DNA from 4 places in the Thauera sp. SDU_THAU2 genome. Region 4 is predicted to be linked to each of the others. Evidence: predicted binding sites of a transcription regulator. Region 4 holds the regulator's gene; each other region holds the start of a gene.
The links. The regulator sigma-54, encoded in region 4, starts transcription at its own class of promoters, with help from an activator protein. The targets are predictions, from matches to a motif close to TGGCACGCTTNCTGCTNA.
Positions count from the first base shown of each region.

Region 1: the regulator sigma-54 is predicted to act here: its motif matches at 2,425-2,442, upstream of fliE (flagellar hook-basal body complex protein FliE).
Region 2: the regulator sigma-54 is predicted to act here: its motif matches at 1,631-1,648, upstream of AAFL97_RS19895 (TorF family putative porin).
Region 3: the regulator sigma-54 is predicted to act here: its motif matches at 1,740-1,757, upstream of flgB (flagellar basal body rod protein FlgB).

Region 1 is NZ_JBBWUN010000003.1:1,381,184-1,385,092, forward strand. It holds gene AAFL97_RS07725 (sensor histidine kinase) at 1-962, shown strand, start outside; gene AAFL97_RS07730 (sigma-54-dependent transcriptional regulator) at 959-2,401, shown strand; gene fliE (flagellar hook-basal body complex protein FliE) at 2,544-2,867, shown strand; gene AAFL97_RS07740 (hypothetical protein) at 3,067-3,600, shown strand; gene AAFL97_RS07745 (DNA alkylation repair protein) at 3,707-3,909, shown strand, end outside.
Region 2 is NZ_JBBWUN010000003.1:3,876,257-3,880,165, reverse strand. It holds gene AAFL97_RS19905 (ammonium transporter) at 1-480, opposite strand, end outside; gene glnK (P-II family nitrogen regulator) at 495-833, opposite strand; gene AAFL97_RS19895 (TorF family putative porin) at 864-1,586, opposite strand; gene AAFL97_RS19890 (accessory factor UbiK family protein) at 1,846-2,115, shown strand; gene AAFL97_RS19885 (YifB family Mg chelatase-like AAA ATPase) at 2,215-3,714, shown strand; gene AAFL97_RS19880 (rhodanese-like domain-containing protein) at 3,734-3,909, opposite strand, start outside.
Region 3 is NZ_JBBWUN010000003.1:1,356,065-1,359,973, forward strand. It holds gene AAFL97_RS07580 (flagella synthesis protein FlgN) at 1-373, opposite strand, end outside; gene flgM (flagellar biosynthesis anti-sigma factor FlgM) at 435-731, opposite strand; gene flgA (flagellar basal body P-ring formation chaperone FlgA) at 829-1,572, opposite strand; gene flgB (flagellar basal body rod protein FlgB) at 1,836-2,252, shown strand; gene flgC (flagellar basal body rod protein FlgC) at 2,264-2,668, shown strand; gene AAFL97_RS07605 (flagellar hook assembly protein FlgD) at 2,708-3,379, shown strand; partial or broken gene AAFL97_RS24600 (flagellar hook-basal body complex protein) at 3,395-3,909, shown strand, end outside.
Region 4 is NZ_JBBWUN010000003.1:3,664,904-3,668,812, forward strand. It holds gene recX (recombination regulator RecX) at 1-54, shown strand, start outside; gene lptB (LPS export ABC transporter ATP-binding protein) at 41-763, shown strand; gene AAFL97_RS18905 (RNA polymerase factor sigma-54) at 770-2,230, shown strand; gene hpf (ribosome hibernation-promoting factor, HPF/YfiA family) at 2,248-2,574, shown strand; gene ptsN (PTS IIA-like nitrogen regulatory protein PtsN) at 2,711-3,172, shown strand; gene hprK (HPr(Ser) kinase/phosphatase) at 3,169-3,909, shown strand, end outside.

The DNA of each region.
Region 1 (3,909 bases), 2.3 Mb from region 4:
CCGAGGCCTTGTTCGGCGGCGCACTGGTCGGCACCGCCTGGCGCGCCGCGTGGGCGCGCCTGCAGGCCACCGAGACGCCGGGCGAGTTCAGCTTCGCAGCGCCGGGCGAGGGCGGCAGCGCGGACGAGCCGCGGCGGCTGTCGCTGTCCGAATCCGCGCTCGAATCGGGCGACGAGCGCATCGTGCTGCTGCACGACATCACCGAAACCCACCGCATGCGCCTCGCTTCCGAGCGCAACGAACGGCTCGCGGCGATGGGCGAGATGGTCGCGGGCCTGGCGCACCAGCTGCGCACGCCGCTGGCCGCCGCGCTGCTCTACACCGGCAACCTGCGCCAGCCCGAGCTCGACGCCGCGCAGCGCAGCCACGTCGCCGACCGCGCGCTGGAGCGCCTGCGCTACCTGGAACGCCTGATCCGCGACATGCTGCTGTTCGCCCGCGGCGACAGCCTGGGGCGGCAGCGCTTCCACGTCTGCGAGCTCGCAGCGGAACTCGCCCATACGCTGGAGCCGCTGGCGAAGGCGAAGCAGATCGAGTTCGACGCACACTGCGGCTGCGGCGACACCGAACTCCTTGGTGACCGCAAGGCACTGGGCGGCGCGTTGACGAATCTGCTCGAAAACGCCATCCAGGCCAGCGAGGCGGGCGGCTGCGTGCGCTTCGAAGTCGCAAGCGTGCCGGCCGCCGACAGCGGCCTGGGCGTGGCCGCGGTGCGCTTCGCCGTCAGCGACGAAGGCCGGGGCATTCCGGCCGAGCTGCAGGAGCGCCTGTTCGAGCCCTTCTTCACCACGCGCGCCGAAGGCACCGGCCTCGGCCTCGCCATCGCGCGCGGCGTGGCGCGCGGCCACGGCGGCGACATTCTGCTGCGTTCGGCGCCCGGCCAGGGTTCCACCTTCATCCTCAGTCTGCCGATGTCGCTCGAGCTGCCGGCAGACACGACTTCTTCGCCGTCACCGCCATGATCGAACACCTGAACATTCTCGTCGTCGAGGACGATGCCGCGCTGCGCGACGCCGTGTGCTTCACGCTGGAGATGGCCCGCCACGGCGTCACCGGCGTCGATGGCGGACCGGCGGCGCTGGCCGAACTCGAACGCCAGCGCTTCAACCTCGTCGTCACCGACCTGCGCATGCAGCCGATGGACGGCCTCGAACTGCTGCACGAGATCCGCCTGCGCCAGCCGCAGTTGCCGGTGCTGCTGATGACCGCCTACGGCGACGTCGACAAGGCGGTGGCGGCGATGCGCGGCGGCGCCTGCGATTTCCTGATGAAACCCTTCGAACCCGAAGTGCTGCTGGAGAACGTGCGGCGCTACGCGGCGCTGTCGCCCGCCGCCGAGGACACCGTCGCCGAAGACCCCCATACCTGCAACCTGCTGGCACTGGCCGCGCGCGTGGCCGAGACCGACGCCACGGTGCTGCTGTCGGGCGAGTCCGGCACCGGCAAGGAAGTCTTCGCGCGCTACATCCACAGCCATTCGCCGCGTAGCAGCGGCCCTTTCATCGCGATCAACTGTGCGGCGATTCCCGAGAACCTGCTCGAAGCCACGCTGTTCGGCTACGAGAAGGGCGCTTTCACCGGCGCGCAGGCTGCGCAGCCGGGCAAGTTCGAGCAGGCCCAGGGCGGCACCATCCTGCTCGACGAGATCTCCGAAATGCCGCTCGGCCTGCAGGCCAAGCTGCTGCGGGTGCTGCAGGAGCGCGAAGTCGAGCGTGTCGGCGGCAAGAAGCCGGTGGCGCTCGACATCCGGGTGCTGGCCACCAGCAACCGCGACATGCAGAAGGAAATCGCCGCGGGCCGTTTCCGCGAGGATTTGTACTACCGGCTCAACGTGTTTCCGATCGCGATTCCCGCGCTGCGCGAGCGGCCGGGCGACATCGTGCCGCTGGCACGCCATTTCCTCGGCCAGCACGCTGCGCGGCTCAAGCGCCAGGCCCGTCTGGCGGCCGAGGCCGAGAGCCTGCTGCCCAGCTACGGCTGGCCGGGCAACGTGCGGGAACTGGAGAACACCTTGCAGCGCGCGCTGATCCTGACGCCCGGTGACACCGTCGGCGCCGAGACGCTGCGCTTGTGCCTGCCGCACTGGGACGGCGCCGCAGCGGCGCCGGCGGTGCAGATCGCTCCGGCGGCAGATTTTGCCGCAGCGCCAAGCAAGGCGCCTGCCGCGCCGGCGGCAATGTTTGCCGCCAGCCAGTCGTTGCCACCGCAGACCGAGGCCGTCGCCGCAGCAGCCCAGGCCACCCGCCCGGCGAACATGAAGGATCTCGAACGCGAGCACATCCTCGGCACGCTGCGCGAACTGGGCGGATCGCGCAAGAAAACCGTCGAAAAGCTGGGGATTTCGGAACGAACCTTGCGTTACAAGCTGCAGCAGTACCGCGACGAAGGCTACGACGTCTAGCCGGCGGGCGGACTCGACAGCGGTGGCACGGGCTTTGCTCTGCTAGACTGACGTCAACAGCGACACAAAGAGCGACACAGGCCGGGGAACCGAAGATCGGCAGACAGATCACAAGGCCGAAGACCTGGACCGGAGAGCAAGCATGGACACCCGTGGAATCGACCAGATGTTGAGCGAACTGCGCTCGGTATCCCAGGCTGCACAGAACAAGCCTGTGGAGCCGGCTGGGCCCGTGGCGGGCGGCGCCAACTTCGCCGACGTGCTCGACAACGCCCTCAAGGACGTCAGCGCGGCCCAGTCCGAAGCGCGCCAGATGGCGCAGGAATTTTCCGCCGGCGACCCCAACGTCAATCTTCAGGACGTGATGGTCAACCTTCAGAAGGCCAATCTGTCCTTCCAGCAGATGGTGCAGGTGCGCAACCGGCTGGTCACCGCGTACCAGGACATCATGAACATGCCTGTTTGAGGGGGCTCCAGAATCTGCCGGTGGGCCGGCAGCTTGCGGCGAAAGCCAGGCCCATCGGTATCCCGGACGGCGGTACGTTTCGTGCCGCCGTTTTTCGTTGGGGCTGTGCAGGCGTTCCGGACGCTGCTTGTCCTGACCGCTCTATGCGAAGAACCCTCAAAAGCACGCCTCATGGTTTGATCACCGAGTTCCAGGAAACATGCGCTTCATCGTTGTCGGCACAAGCGGATCGGGGAAGACCACCTTCGCCAATGCCTTGTCGAAGGCCATGAGCTGCCCATGCATCGAGCTCGATCGGCTCTATTGGGGGCCGGACTGGGTTGCCGTGCCGCCTGAAGAGTTCAGGCGCGCCGTGTGTGAGGCCACCGCGGGTGAGCGTTGGGTGGCCGACGGAAACTACAGCGCAGTACGCGAACTGTTGTGGTCGCGTGCCACGCACGTCGTCTGGCTCAACTTCGGCCGCGCTACAGTGTTCTCACGGGTGTTCTGGCGCACGCTAAGCCGTGGCATCAGGCGCACGGAGCTGTTCAACGGCAATCGTGAGTCACTGCGCATGGCTTTCCTGTCCAGGGAGTCGGTACTGCTTTGGTCATTCACGACCTTCTCCAGGAACAGAATCAAATTCTCGGCGCTGCGTGACGATCCCGGGTTTTCTCATCTGCAATGGATGGAGATCACCGAGCCTGCTCGCGTCAACGCGGTGATTCGGTCCCTGTCCCGTGCGGAAGATTGATCGATTGCTTCCACATGCTTTGCCTTCCTGATGCCGCGGGAACAGATCATGAATCCTGACGGTGTGAAGGTGTCCCATATGTTTCGTTATTCGATGAGGGATGCAGATGGTCGGACAGGCAGCAGACGCAGCGCCGGCGTTGAAGGAAATATTCGACGAACAGTGCATTCAGCACTTCGCGGACGAGGCCGGGCAGGTTTCTTCGGCATTCGACCGGCAATCTTTCCTCGCCTGCTTCGGCGACCTCGATCGACTCTCCCTGATGGCCCGTGTGAAGCGCGTGGCAGAAGGCCTGCATGTAGCACTGCC
Region 2 (3,909 bases), 210 kb from region 4:
CACGCTGAAGATCATCACCGCCGAGAACTTGATGCGCTCGGCGAAGGCACCGACGATCAGCGCGCAGGTGATGGCGGCGAAGGTCGATTGGAAGGAGATGAAGACGTATTCCGGAATGGTGCTCAGCGCCGAGGACATGGTGTCCGGCGTGATGCCGCTCAGGAACAGCTTGCTGAAGTCGCCGTAGAAGGTGCCTTCACCGCCGAAGGCGAGGCTGTAGCCGTAGATGGCCCACAGGATGGTGATCGTCGAGAAGATCACGAAGACCTGCATCAGTACCGACAGCATGTTCTTGGCGCGGCCGAGGCCGCCGTAGAACAGCGCGAGGCCGGGGATGACCATCAGGATGACGAGCATCGTCGAGGTCAGCATCCAGGCGGTGTCGCCGGCGCTGAGTGCCGGGGCCGCTTCGGCGGCGTCCTGGGCGAAGGCGCTGCCGGCGGCGAACAGGGCCGGCAGGAATGCGAACAGCTTTTTCATTTTGATGTGCTCCCTTACAGCGCGTCCGGGCCGGTCTCGCCGGTACGGATGCGGATGGCCTGTTCCAGATCGAAGACGAAGATCTTGCCGTCGCCGATCTTGCCGGTGGCGGCGGACTTCTCGATGGCCTCGATGGCCTGGTCGAGGATGTCGTCGGCCACGGCGGCCTCGATCTTCACCTTGGGCAGGAAATCGACGACGTATTCGGCGCCGCGATAGAGCTCGGTGTGGCCCTTCTGGCGGCCGAAGCCCTTGACCTCGGTGACGGTGATGCCTTGCACGCCGATGGCGGACAGGGCTTCGCGCACTTCGTCGAGCTTGAAGGGCTTGATGATGGCTGCGATGAATTTCATGGGTTTTCTCCAGTTCTGCGGGCTGGCCGGTCAGAAGGACTTGCTGACCGACAGGATGAAGCGCTCGTCGGCGAGGTCGGAGTGCTTGATGTCGGAATCGACGTAGTGCAGGCCGAAATCGAAGCCGCCGAATTCCTTGGTGACGCCGAGCTTCCAGTCCTCATAGTCGTCGCCGCCCTTGATGTCGTTGTAGCCGTAGTGCAGGTCGAGCTTGAAGCCGGCGCCGAGCTCGAATTCGGCGCCGAGGTCGTAGTACTGGCTGCCTTCGGAGTCGCGCAGGCCGAACAGGTCGGTGAAGGCGTAGGAATACTTGAAGGACAGGAACTCCCACGACAGGCCGAGGTAGCCTTCCAGCGTGTTCGGCTTGGTCATGCCGGTTTCCGCTTTCCACACCGAGCCGTAGCTGCCGGGGTAGTAGTACTGCAGCAGGCCGACGTCGTAGCCGATCGGGCCGGCTTCGCCCGCGTAGCCGGCGTAGAAGTCGATTTCCAGGCTGTTGCCGGACGACTTGCTGACCTCGGCGTCGTTGATCCAGGACACGTTGGTGGCCCACACGCCGGCATAGAAGCCGCTCGAATGCGTGTAGTCGAAGCCGCCCTGCAGCGCCGGGCGCTCGTCGGTCTGGCTGATGCCGCGGTAGGCGTAGTCCGAGACGATGCTCACGTTGGCCGAGAAGGGGCTGTCCTCGGCATGGGCGATGCCGGCACATGGAAGCGCGGCGATGAGGGCGGATACAGCAAGCGTCTTGTGCATGGTGCTCTCCTGGCAGAGGAAGTTGGATTTCCGACGAGCACTCTTTAGCAGGCCTCGTGCCAGCCCCCGGAGTGCCAGGATTCATGCGGGTTTCAGCCTGGAGGATGTTGTGTTGCCGGGTGTTTTTGTTGCGCCGCGCAAAGGAATCGGGCGCAACTTGGTGCGTGACGCACCAAAGTGGTGCATTTGAACCGGCGCGGTGCGCCGGCGGCCGATCGGGCGGGCGTGCTAGACTTTCACCATCCATCACCGGCCATCGATACACGCACATGTCCCTACTCCGCGCTTCCTCGACGAAATCGGCGCCAAGCTCTCCGAACTGGCCGCCAACAGCCCTGCCCGCGACATCGAAAAGAACGTCAAGGCCATGCTCGGCAGCGCCTTCGGCAAGCTCGATCTGGTCACCCGCGAGGAATTCGAAGTCCAGCGCGAAGTGCTGGCGCACGTGCGCCAGAAGCTCGCCGAACTCGAAGCCCGCGTCGCCGAGCTGGAGCGTGCGCGCGCCGGTGAGGGTGACAAGCCGGCCTGAGCGTCGCCCCGGCCGCCATCTCCTGGATGATGTCGGCTTAATCTTTTGTCATCGATGCGTTCCCGCTAGACTGGCGATCCGTCCAGTCCGGAGAACCGCATGTCTCTCGCGCTCGTGCGCAGCCGCGCGCTCGACGGCCTCGATGCCCCCGAGGTCACGGTCGAGGTGCATCTGGCCAATGGCCTGCCTGCCTTCAGCCTCGTCGGCCTGCCCGATACCGAAGTGCGCGAGGCGCGCGATCGCGTGCGCGCCGCGCTGCAGACTTCGCAGTTCGAATTCCCTCAGCGGCGGATCACCGTCAACCTGGCGCCGGCCGACCTGCCCAAGGAAGGCGGCCGCTTCGACCTGGCGATCGCGGTGGGCATCCTCGTCGCCTCCGGCCAGGTGTCCGGCAAGCTGCTCGACGGCCTGGAGTTCTGCGGCGAGCTGTCGCTGAACGGCGAACTGCGCGCGGTGCGCGGCGTACTGGCGGTGGCGCTGGCGGCCGGACGCGGGGGGCGTGCGCTGGTGGTGGCGCCGGCCAACGCGGCGGAAGCGGCGCTGGCCCGGGAGACGACGGTGCTGCCGGCGGGCAGCCTGTGCGCGGTGGCGGCTCATCTGAACGGCCACACCGCGCTGGCGCCGCAGCCGTGCAGCAGCCCGTCGCTGCAGCCTGCCCGGGGGCCGGACCTGGCCGACGTGCGCGGCCAGCTACAGGCGCGCCGCGCGCTGGAAGTGGCCGCAGCCGGTGCCCATGCGCTGCTGCTGTTCGGGCCGCCGGGCACCGGCAAGTCGATGCTGGCGCAGCGCCTGCCCGGCCTGCTGCCGCCGATGTCCGAGGCCGAGGCGCTGGAAACGGCGGCGGTGAGTTCGCTGGAAGGCCGCTTCGACGCCGCGCGCTGGGCGCAGCGGCCGATGCGCGCACCGCATCATTCCGCTTCGGCGGCGGCGCTGGTCGGCGGTGGCGCAACGCCGTGTCCGGGCGAGATTTCCCTCGCCCACAATGGCGTCTTGTACCTGGACGAACTGCCCGAGTTCGACCGCCGTGTGCTCGAATCCCTGCGCGAGCCGCTGGAAAGCGGCTGCATCAGCGTATCGCGGGCGCGGCGGCGGGCGGAGTTTCCCGCGCGCTTCCAGTTGGTGGCGGCGATGAACCCTTGTCCCTGCGGCTTTCTGGGCCATCCGCGCAAGGCCTGCCGATGCACGCCGGAGCAGATCGCACGCTACCGCGGGCGCCTGTCGGGGCCGCTGCTCGACCGCATCGACCTGGTGGTGGAAGTACCGGTGCTGGAGCACGAAGAGCTTGCTTCGGCTGCGCCCGGGCCATCGTCGATGGAAGTGCGGGCGCGGGTCGAGCAGGCGAGGGCGGTGCAGATCGAGCGCCAGGGCGTGGTCAATGCCCGGCTCGACAGCCGCGGCGTGGAGCGTTTCTGCATGCCGGACCAGGACGGTGCGGCCTTGCTGAAGCAGGCGATGAGCCGGCTGGATTTTTCCGCGCGGGCCTATCACCGCGTCCTGCGCGTGGCGCGCACGCTGGCGGACATGGCTGGTGTCGCACAGCCCGGAGCGGCGCAGATGGCCGAGGCGATCCAGTACCGCCGCAGCCTGGATGGGCGCTGAGCGCGGGCCGACCGGCCCCTCAGCACTGCTCCCACGGCAGGCCGTCGAAGCGCCAGCCGCTCACCGAGTTGCGGTGATGGTGTTCGTCGAGCTCGCCTTCGAAGCCGTGCTGCACGTTGTAGACGTCTTCGAAGCCGGCCTCGAGCAAGGCCTCGCCGGCCGTTTCCGAGCGATTGCCCGAACGGCAGATCAGCA
Region 3 (3,909 bases), 2.3 Mb from region 4:
TGCGTTCGAGGATGAGCTGGCCGTTCAGCGCGTTGCGGTCGCGCGCCTGGCGTGCGCGGGCGATGACTTCGTCCCAGCGCGCGAGCACGCGTGGGAGATTGGCGCAGACCGTGCGGATGGCGGCGTCGGAGATGCCGTAGCCCATGCGCGCCAGCAGCCGCGTGCGTTCGTCGTGCAGGCGCTGGAGCTGGCGGTAGCGTTCGTTCTTGTCGTTGGCGATGCTGACCAGCGCGTCGATGTCGCCTGCCACGAGCAGGTTTTCCTCGCGTTCGAGGATGGCGAGGAATTCGCCGAGCTGCATCGATTCGGCCTCGATCAGCAGGGCGAGGCGCTGCTGATCGGCGCTGGGGGCGGGCGGGACGGGCTGGTTCATGGTGTCGCCTGGCTTCGGTGCGTGTGGAGCCGAATCTTAACCCCCGTTGCCGCGCGGTGGATCAGCCGCGCGAGCCCAGCATGTCCCTGACGCTGGCGATCAGGCCGTCGGCGATGCGGCTGGCGTCGACCTTGAAGCGGCCTTCGGAAATGGCCTGGCGGATTTCATCCACGCGCTTCTGATCGATCTCGGGCGATTCGGAAATCGCGCTTTCCGCCTTCTTCATCAGCGTGGCCAGCGGGGAAAGCTGCACGCTGTCGCCGCCGGACTGGACCGGGGTATTGCTGCGCTGCGCAGGCGTGCGGGCATCCTGCACCTGCGACGGGATATAGGCCTTGCCCGTGCTCTCGATTTTCATGATGTTCTCCGGAAACGCATCGACACGAATGGGTAATCGGCAGCGTTTCGTGAAACTTTAGTGATTTATTTCACGCCTTGCCACAAGGGCTTGTGATCTAGAAGTCGACATCGACCGTGCCGTCCGGCCGTACCAGGCCTTGCACGATCTGGCCGTTGCCGAGCCGGATGCGGACGCGCTCGCCGGCGGCGGCGGCGTTCAGGGCCTGGCCTTCGCCCGACACCGCGAAGCCGGGGCCGCGCGTCGTCACCAGCACCGTCTGCCCACGGCGCACGGCGTCGGCCTGGCGCAGGCTGCCCGCGCGCAGCGGCGCACCTGCCGCCTGCGCGAAGCGCGTGACGTGGCCGACGGCCTGTTCGGGCGCGGACAGCACGTTGTCGGGCAGGGCGCTGAGTTCGCCTTCACGGACTTCGACGTCGGCTTCGCGGATCACTTCGGCCGAGCGCAGCGCACGGGTGGTGACGAGATAGGGGCCGAAGACCTGCACCGTGGCCTGCGCCCACGCCGTCCACGCGGTGGGGGCGCCGCAGCGGACGCCGACGGTGATCTGCCCCCAGGGCCGCGTGCCGGGCTGCAGGAAAGCTTCGAGCGCCGCGCAGGGCGGCAGCTGGTTGGCCGGGTCGAAGGCGCGCACGCCGATCCGGACTTCGCCGGGCTGCCCCAGGGTTTCCCGTTCCAGCAGATTGCGTACCGCTGCCTCGACGGCCTCGGGCGGCTGCTGGGCGGCGGCAGCGGAAGGGCCGAAGGATACGAGCAGCGCCAGCGACAGCAGACCTGCGCGAAGCTGAGGAGACGGGTTGATGCTGTGGGGAGCGGTCGGGCCGTGGAGCGGACGGTTCATGGGCGGATTGCAGCATGCCTCCGGTGTGGAGGCAAGCCGACGGCAAGGATGGCGGCCGGCAAGCGCCCACGGCAGGTTTTGCCGGCGGGGCCGGCAAGCGGCAGATTTGGACGGTTTTCCGCCGCCTTATCGGGCGAGGGAGGCTGCGAGGCGGGGCTTAGCATCGCTGGCATGAAAGCTGCGTATTTGCTGGCCAATGATCGTGGCCAAGGATGTCGCCTCTCCAGCGAGGGGCGTGCCGGCCGAATTCGAGAGGTAAGACGATGAAGACCCTGCTGGACAACCAGATGCGCTTCCATCAGGTGGCGCTCAATCTCCAGGCCCACCGGCAGGAGCTGCTGGCGTCGAACATCGCCAACGCCGACACGCCGCACTACAAGGCGCGCGACATCGATTTCCGCGCGGCGCTCGACAACGCGCTGGGCAAGGCGCCGGGTGGCAGCCTGCAGGGCGTCGCGCTCGACGTCACGCATCAGGCCCATATCGTCGGCGGCGCGACGCTCGGCGCCGACGCCTTCGCCAAATATCGCACCGAACTGCAGTCCGCGGTCGATGGCAACACCGTCAACATGGACGTCGAGCGCGCGGCCTTTGCCGAGAACGCGCTGCGTTACGAAGCGAGCCTGACTTTCATCAACGGCATGCTGCGCTCGATGAACACCGCGCTCACCGGCCAGTAAGGAATCCCACCATGAGCATGCTCAACGTCTTCCAGATCGCCGGCTCGGCGCTCAACGCCCAGTCGCTGCGGCTCAACACCACCGCTTCCAACCTCGCCAACGCCGACAGCGTCACCACCGAGACCGGCGAGCCTTACCGCGCCAAGCAGGTCGTTTTTGCCGCCCGCCAGATGGCCGGGCCGGCGGCGGTCGGCGTGCAGGTGACGCAGATCGTCGACAGCGCCGCGCCGATGCGGATGGTGTATGAGCCGAACAACCCGGCGGCCAATGCCGAAGGCTACGTCGAAATGCCCAATGTGAACGTGGCCGAAGAGATGGTGAACATGATCTCGGCGTCGCGCTCGTACCAGAACAACGCCGAAATCATGAACACGGCACGGACGTTGCTACAGCGTACCTTGCAGATCGGACAGTAGGCACTGTCCGGCAAATGATGCCGTGAGCAGGAGAGAACCATGAGCACCACCGTCTCCAACAACACCACAGCGGAAGACATCCTGTCCAGGCTGGGGCGCAGCGAACCTGTGCAGAAAGCGGAAGAGGACATGCAGGGGCGTTTCCTCAAGCTGCTGACCACCCAGCTTCGCAACCAGGACCCGATGAACCCGATGGAAAACGCGGAGATGACCTCCCAGCTCGCGCAGATGAGCACGGTCGATGGCATCGAGCGCCTCAACAAGCTGGTCCAGTCCTTCTTCGATGCCCAGGCCTCGACCGACGGCCTCAACGCCGCGGCCCTGATCGGGCGCGGCGTGCTGGTCGAAGGCAAGCAGATCGCGCTGACCGAGGCGGGCGCCATCGGCGGCTTCGAGATCGACGGGCCTGCCGACCGGGTGACGCTGACGGTCACCGACGGTTCGGGCCTGCCGGTCAAGGAGATGGTCTTCGACGGCATCGAGGCCGGCAGCCACAACTTCGTCTGGGACGGCACCGCGGAAGACGGTTCGCGCGTGGCCGACGGCATCTACACCTTGTCCGTGTCCGCCACCCGCGGCGGCGACAAAGTCCAGGGCCGTACCCTGCAGTTCGGGCCGGTCACCAGCGTCGTGCGCGGCCCCACGGGGTCCGACCTGCAGGTGGGCGACCTCGGCCTGTTCAAGTTCGACGACATCAAGCAGATTCTCTGATCCGGAGCAGCGATCATGGCATTCCAGCAAGGCCTCAGCGGCCTGAACTCTTCCTCGAAGGCACTCGACGTCGTTTCCAACAACGTCGCTAACGCCAGCACCGTGGGCTTCAAGGCGGGCAACACGATCTTCGCCGACATGTACGCTTCGGCGATGGTCGGCGGCTCGTCCGGTCTGCAGATCGGCATCGGCAGCCGGGTGGCGGCGGTTGCCCAGTCCTTCAACCAGGGCAACCTGACGCCGACCAGCAATTCGCTCGACATGGCGATCAACGGCAACGGCTTCTTCCGCATGCAGCTCAGCGACGGCAGCATCGCCTATACGCGCAACGGGCAGTTCGACGTCGACAAGGACGGCTACGTGATCAATGCCGGCCGCGACAAGCTGACCGGCTTCGGCGTGCTCGATGCCACCGTATCCCCGCCGGTTTTCGCCGGAGAGCCGTCGCCGCTGTACATCGACACGAGCTACATCAGCCCGCGGGAGACGAACCAGGCGTCGCTGGGTGTCAACCTGGATTCGAATTCGCT
Region 4 (3,909 bases):
GCACCCGACCTGATCCGCAAGCTGCTGAAAGAGCCCTACGATGAGTCTGCTTAAGGTCGCTGGCCTGCAAAAGCGCTACAAGGCACGCACCGTTGTACATGACGTCGGCTTCGAAGTCGGCTCGGGCGAGGTCGTCGGCCTGCTCGGCCCCAACGGCGCGGGCAAGACCACCTGCTTCTACATGATCGTCGGCCTGGTGCGCGCCGACGGCGGCCAGATCGGCCTCGACGGCAAGGACCTGACCCACCTGCCGATCCACGCCCGGGCGCGGCTGGGCCTGTCCTACCTGCCGCAGGAAATGAGCGTGTTCCGCAAGCTCACGGTGGCCGAGAACATCCGCGCCGTGCTGGAGCTTCAGGGGCTGGAGAACCGCCAGGTGGACGAGCGCCTGCAGGAGCTGCTCGAAGAGCTCAGCATCGGCCATCTGCGCGACAACACCGCCATCTCGCTGTCGGGCGGCGAACGCCGCCGCTGCGAGATCGCCCGCGCACTGGCCACCGACCCGCGCCTGATCCTGCTCGACGAGCCTTTCGCCGGTGTCGATCCGATCGCGGTGATCGACATCCAGAAGATCATCCGCTTCCTCAAGGAACGCGGCATCGGCGTGCTGATCACCGATCACAACGTCCGCGAGACGCTCGGCATCTGCGACCGCGCCTACATCATCAGCGAAGGCCGCGTGCTCGCAAGCGGCCAGCCGGGCGAGATCATCGCCAACGAAAAAGTCCGCCAGGTCTACCTCGGCGAACATTTCCGCCTCTAGTCCAGGATGAAACCCAGTCTCCAGCTCAAGCTCTCCCAGCACCTCACGCTGACGCCGCAACTGCAACAGTCGATCAAGCTGCTGCAGTTGTCGACGATCGAGCTGAACCAGGAGATCGAACGCTTCCTGCTCGAGAACCCGATGCTGGAGCGCGAGGAGTTCGACGAACCACCGCCCAGGCTCGAGCCCTCGACCAGCACCTCGCCGGCCGAGCGCGAGCGCGAACAGCAGCGCGAAGCCGACACCGACGCGGGCGGCGACGGCGACGCCGGTGGCGCAGCCGAGCGCGAAGGCGGCGAAGAAGGCATCGACTGGTCGAACGTCGGCACCGGCGCGTCGGCCAAGCGCGACGATGACGACGACGTCGACTTCCAGGAAATCCAGGCCGCCGAGCTGTCGCTGCGCGAACACCTCGACCAGCAGGTCGCGCTGTCGCCGCTGAACGATCTCGACCGTGCGCTGGTGCGCTTCATCATCGAAGCGCTCGACGACGACGGCTACCTGTACCAGCCGCTCGAAGAGCTGCTCGAACTGCTACCGGCCGAGCTCGAGATCGACCTCGACGACCTGTCGATCGCACTGCGCCACGTGCAGCACCTCGATCCGGCAGGCATCGGCGCCCGCACGCCGCAGGAATGCCTGGCGCTGCAGTTGCGCGCGATGCCCGAAAGCTCGATCCAGATGCTGGCGCTCGAGATCGTCGATGCGCACCTCGAACTGCTGGCCGAACGCAACTTCGTCCGCCTGAAGAAGCTGACCGGCTGCAACGACGACGAACTGCGCGCCGCGCACGCCCTGATCTGCAGCCTGGACCCGCACCCCGGCCTGCGCCACTCGGCTTCCGAGACGCGCTACGTGCTGCCCGACGTCATCGTGCGCAAGGTCCGCGGCCGCTGGACCGTCAGCCTGAACCAGGAAGCGATGCCGCGCCTGCGCGTCAATCGTCTGTACGCCAGCCTGCTGCAGCAGAACAGGGGACAGGGCGGCGGGCTCACCGGCCAACTGCAGGAAGCGCGCTGGCTGATCAAGAACGTGCAGCAGCGCTTCGACACCATCCTGCGCGTGTCCCAGGCCATCGTTGACCAGCAAAGACAGTTCTTCGATCATGGTGATGTGGCGATGAGGCCACTGACCCTCCGGGAGATCGCAGACCAGCTCGAACTGCACGAATCCACCGTATCGCGCGTCACGACGCAGAAGTACATGGCGACACCGCGTGGCGTCTTCGAACTCAAGTATTTCTTCGGCAGCCACGTTTCCACCGACACCGGCGGAGCAGCTTCCTCAACGGCAATCCGCGCACTGATCCGCCAGCTGGTGGACGCAGAGGACAGGAAGAAGCCCCTGTCCGACGCACGAATTGCAGAAGTTCTGGGCCAGCAGGGTATCGTGGTCGCACGTCGCACCATCGCGAAATACCGCGAATCACTCAATATCCCGCCGGTCAGTTTGCGCAAATCGATCTGACAACAACAGGAGTTAGCATGAATCTCAACATCACCGGGCGCCACGTCGAAGTCACGCCGGCCATTCGCGACTACGTCGGCGCCAAGCTCGACCGCGTCATCCGCCACTTCGACAACGTCACCAGCGTGGCGGTGATCCTCTCCGTCGAGAAGCTGCAACAGAAGGCCGAAGTCACGCTGCACGTGCGCGGCAAGGACATCTTCGTCGAAAGCGAGGATACCGACCTGTACGCCGCCATCGACGCGATGGCCGACAAGCTCGACCGCCAGGTCCAGAAGTACAAGCAGAAAATGACCGACCACAACCACGAAGCCCTGAAGCACCAGGCGCCGCCCGAGGCCTGATCGCCCATTGCGGTTTTATGTCCGGGGTGTGGTTATAATGCGCGCGTTTTCAAGACGCGGCTTCAACGCACCCCGGTCCAACCCCGTCGCCCAGCGTGGCGCCAGCGGTAACGGCGCTGCGCAAGCTCCATAGCGAATGAGCCTGATATCTCAACTCCTGCCACTGTCGAACGTGGTGGTCGATCTGGACGCCAGCAGCAAGAAGCGCGTCTTCGAACAAGCGGGCCTGCTGTTCGAGAACAACCAGGGCATCGCCCAGAGCCTGGTGTTCGACAGCCTGTTCGCCCGCGAACGGCTCGGTTCCACCGGCCTCGGCCAGGGTATCGCGATTCCCCACGGCCGCATCAAGGGCCTCAAGGACGCGGCAGGCGCCTTCCTCCGCCTGGCGGCACCGGTGCAGTTCGACTCGCCCGACGGCAAACCGGTCAATCTGCTGTTCGTGCTGCTCGTGCCCGAGCAGGCCAACGAGACCCACCTGCAGCTGCTGTCCGAACTGGCGCAGATGTTCAGCGACCGCGAGTTCCGCGAAGCCCTGCTCGATGCGCCCGACGCCGCGCACATCCACAAGCTGTTCGGGAACTGGGGCGCCGATGAATGAGGCAGACCAGCGTCGCGCGGCTGTTCGAGGCTGAACGGGAGCTCCTTCAGCTCAGCCATGTCAGCGGACGGCTGGATGCCGTGCTGGCCGTGGCCGAGGAGCGGATCTGGCCGGCCGACCTCGTCGGCCACCTGAACCTGATCCACCCCACCCGCCTGCAGATCGTCGGCGCCGCCGAACTGGCCTGGGCCCAGCGCCAGACCACCGACAAGGTCACCCACCACCTCAACGAGATCCTGTCCAGCCAGCCGCCGGCGATCATCGTCGCCGACGGCTGCACGGTATCGAACATCATCCGCGGCGTCTGCGAAGCGCACGACGTCGCGCTATTCACCACACCCCAGCCATCGGCCAGCGTCATCGACCAGCTGCGGCTCTACCTGTCGCGCGAACTGGCCGAGAAAGCCTCGCTGCACGGCGTTTTCATGGACGTGCTCGGCGTCGGCGTACTGATCACCGGCGACTCCGGCGCCGGCAAGTCCGAGCTCGCGCTCGAACTGATCTCGCGCGGCCACGGCCTGGTCGCCGACGACGTCGTCGAGTTCGCGCGCATCGCCCCGACCGTGCTGGAAGGCCGCTGCCCGCCGATGCTGCAGGATTTCATCGAAGTCCGCGGCCTCGGCATCCTCAACATCCGCACCATCTTCGGCGAGACCGCCTGCCGCCGGAAGATGCGCCTGCGCCTGGTCTGCCACCTCGAACGCCGCCAGCCCGGCGACGGCGACCCGAGCCGGCTG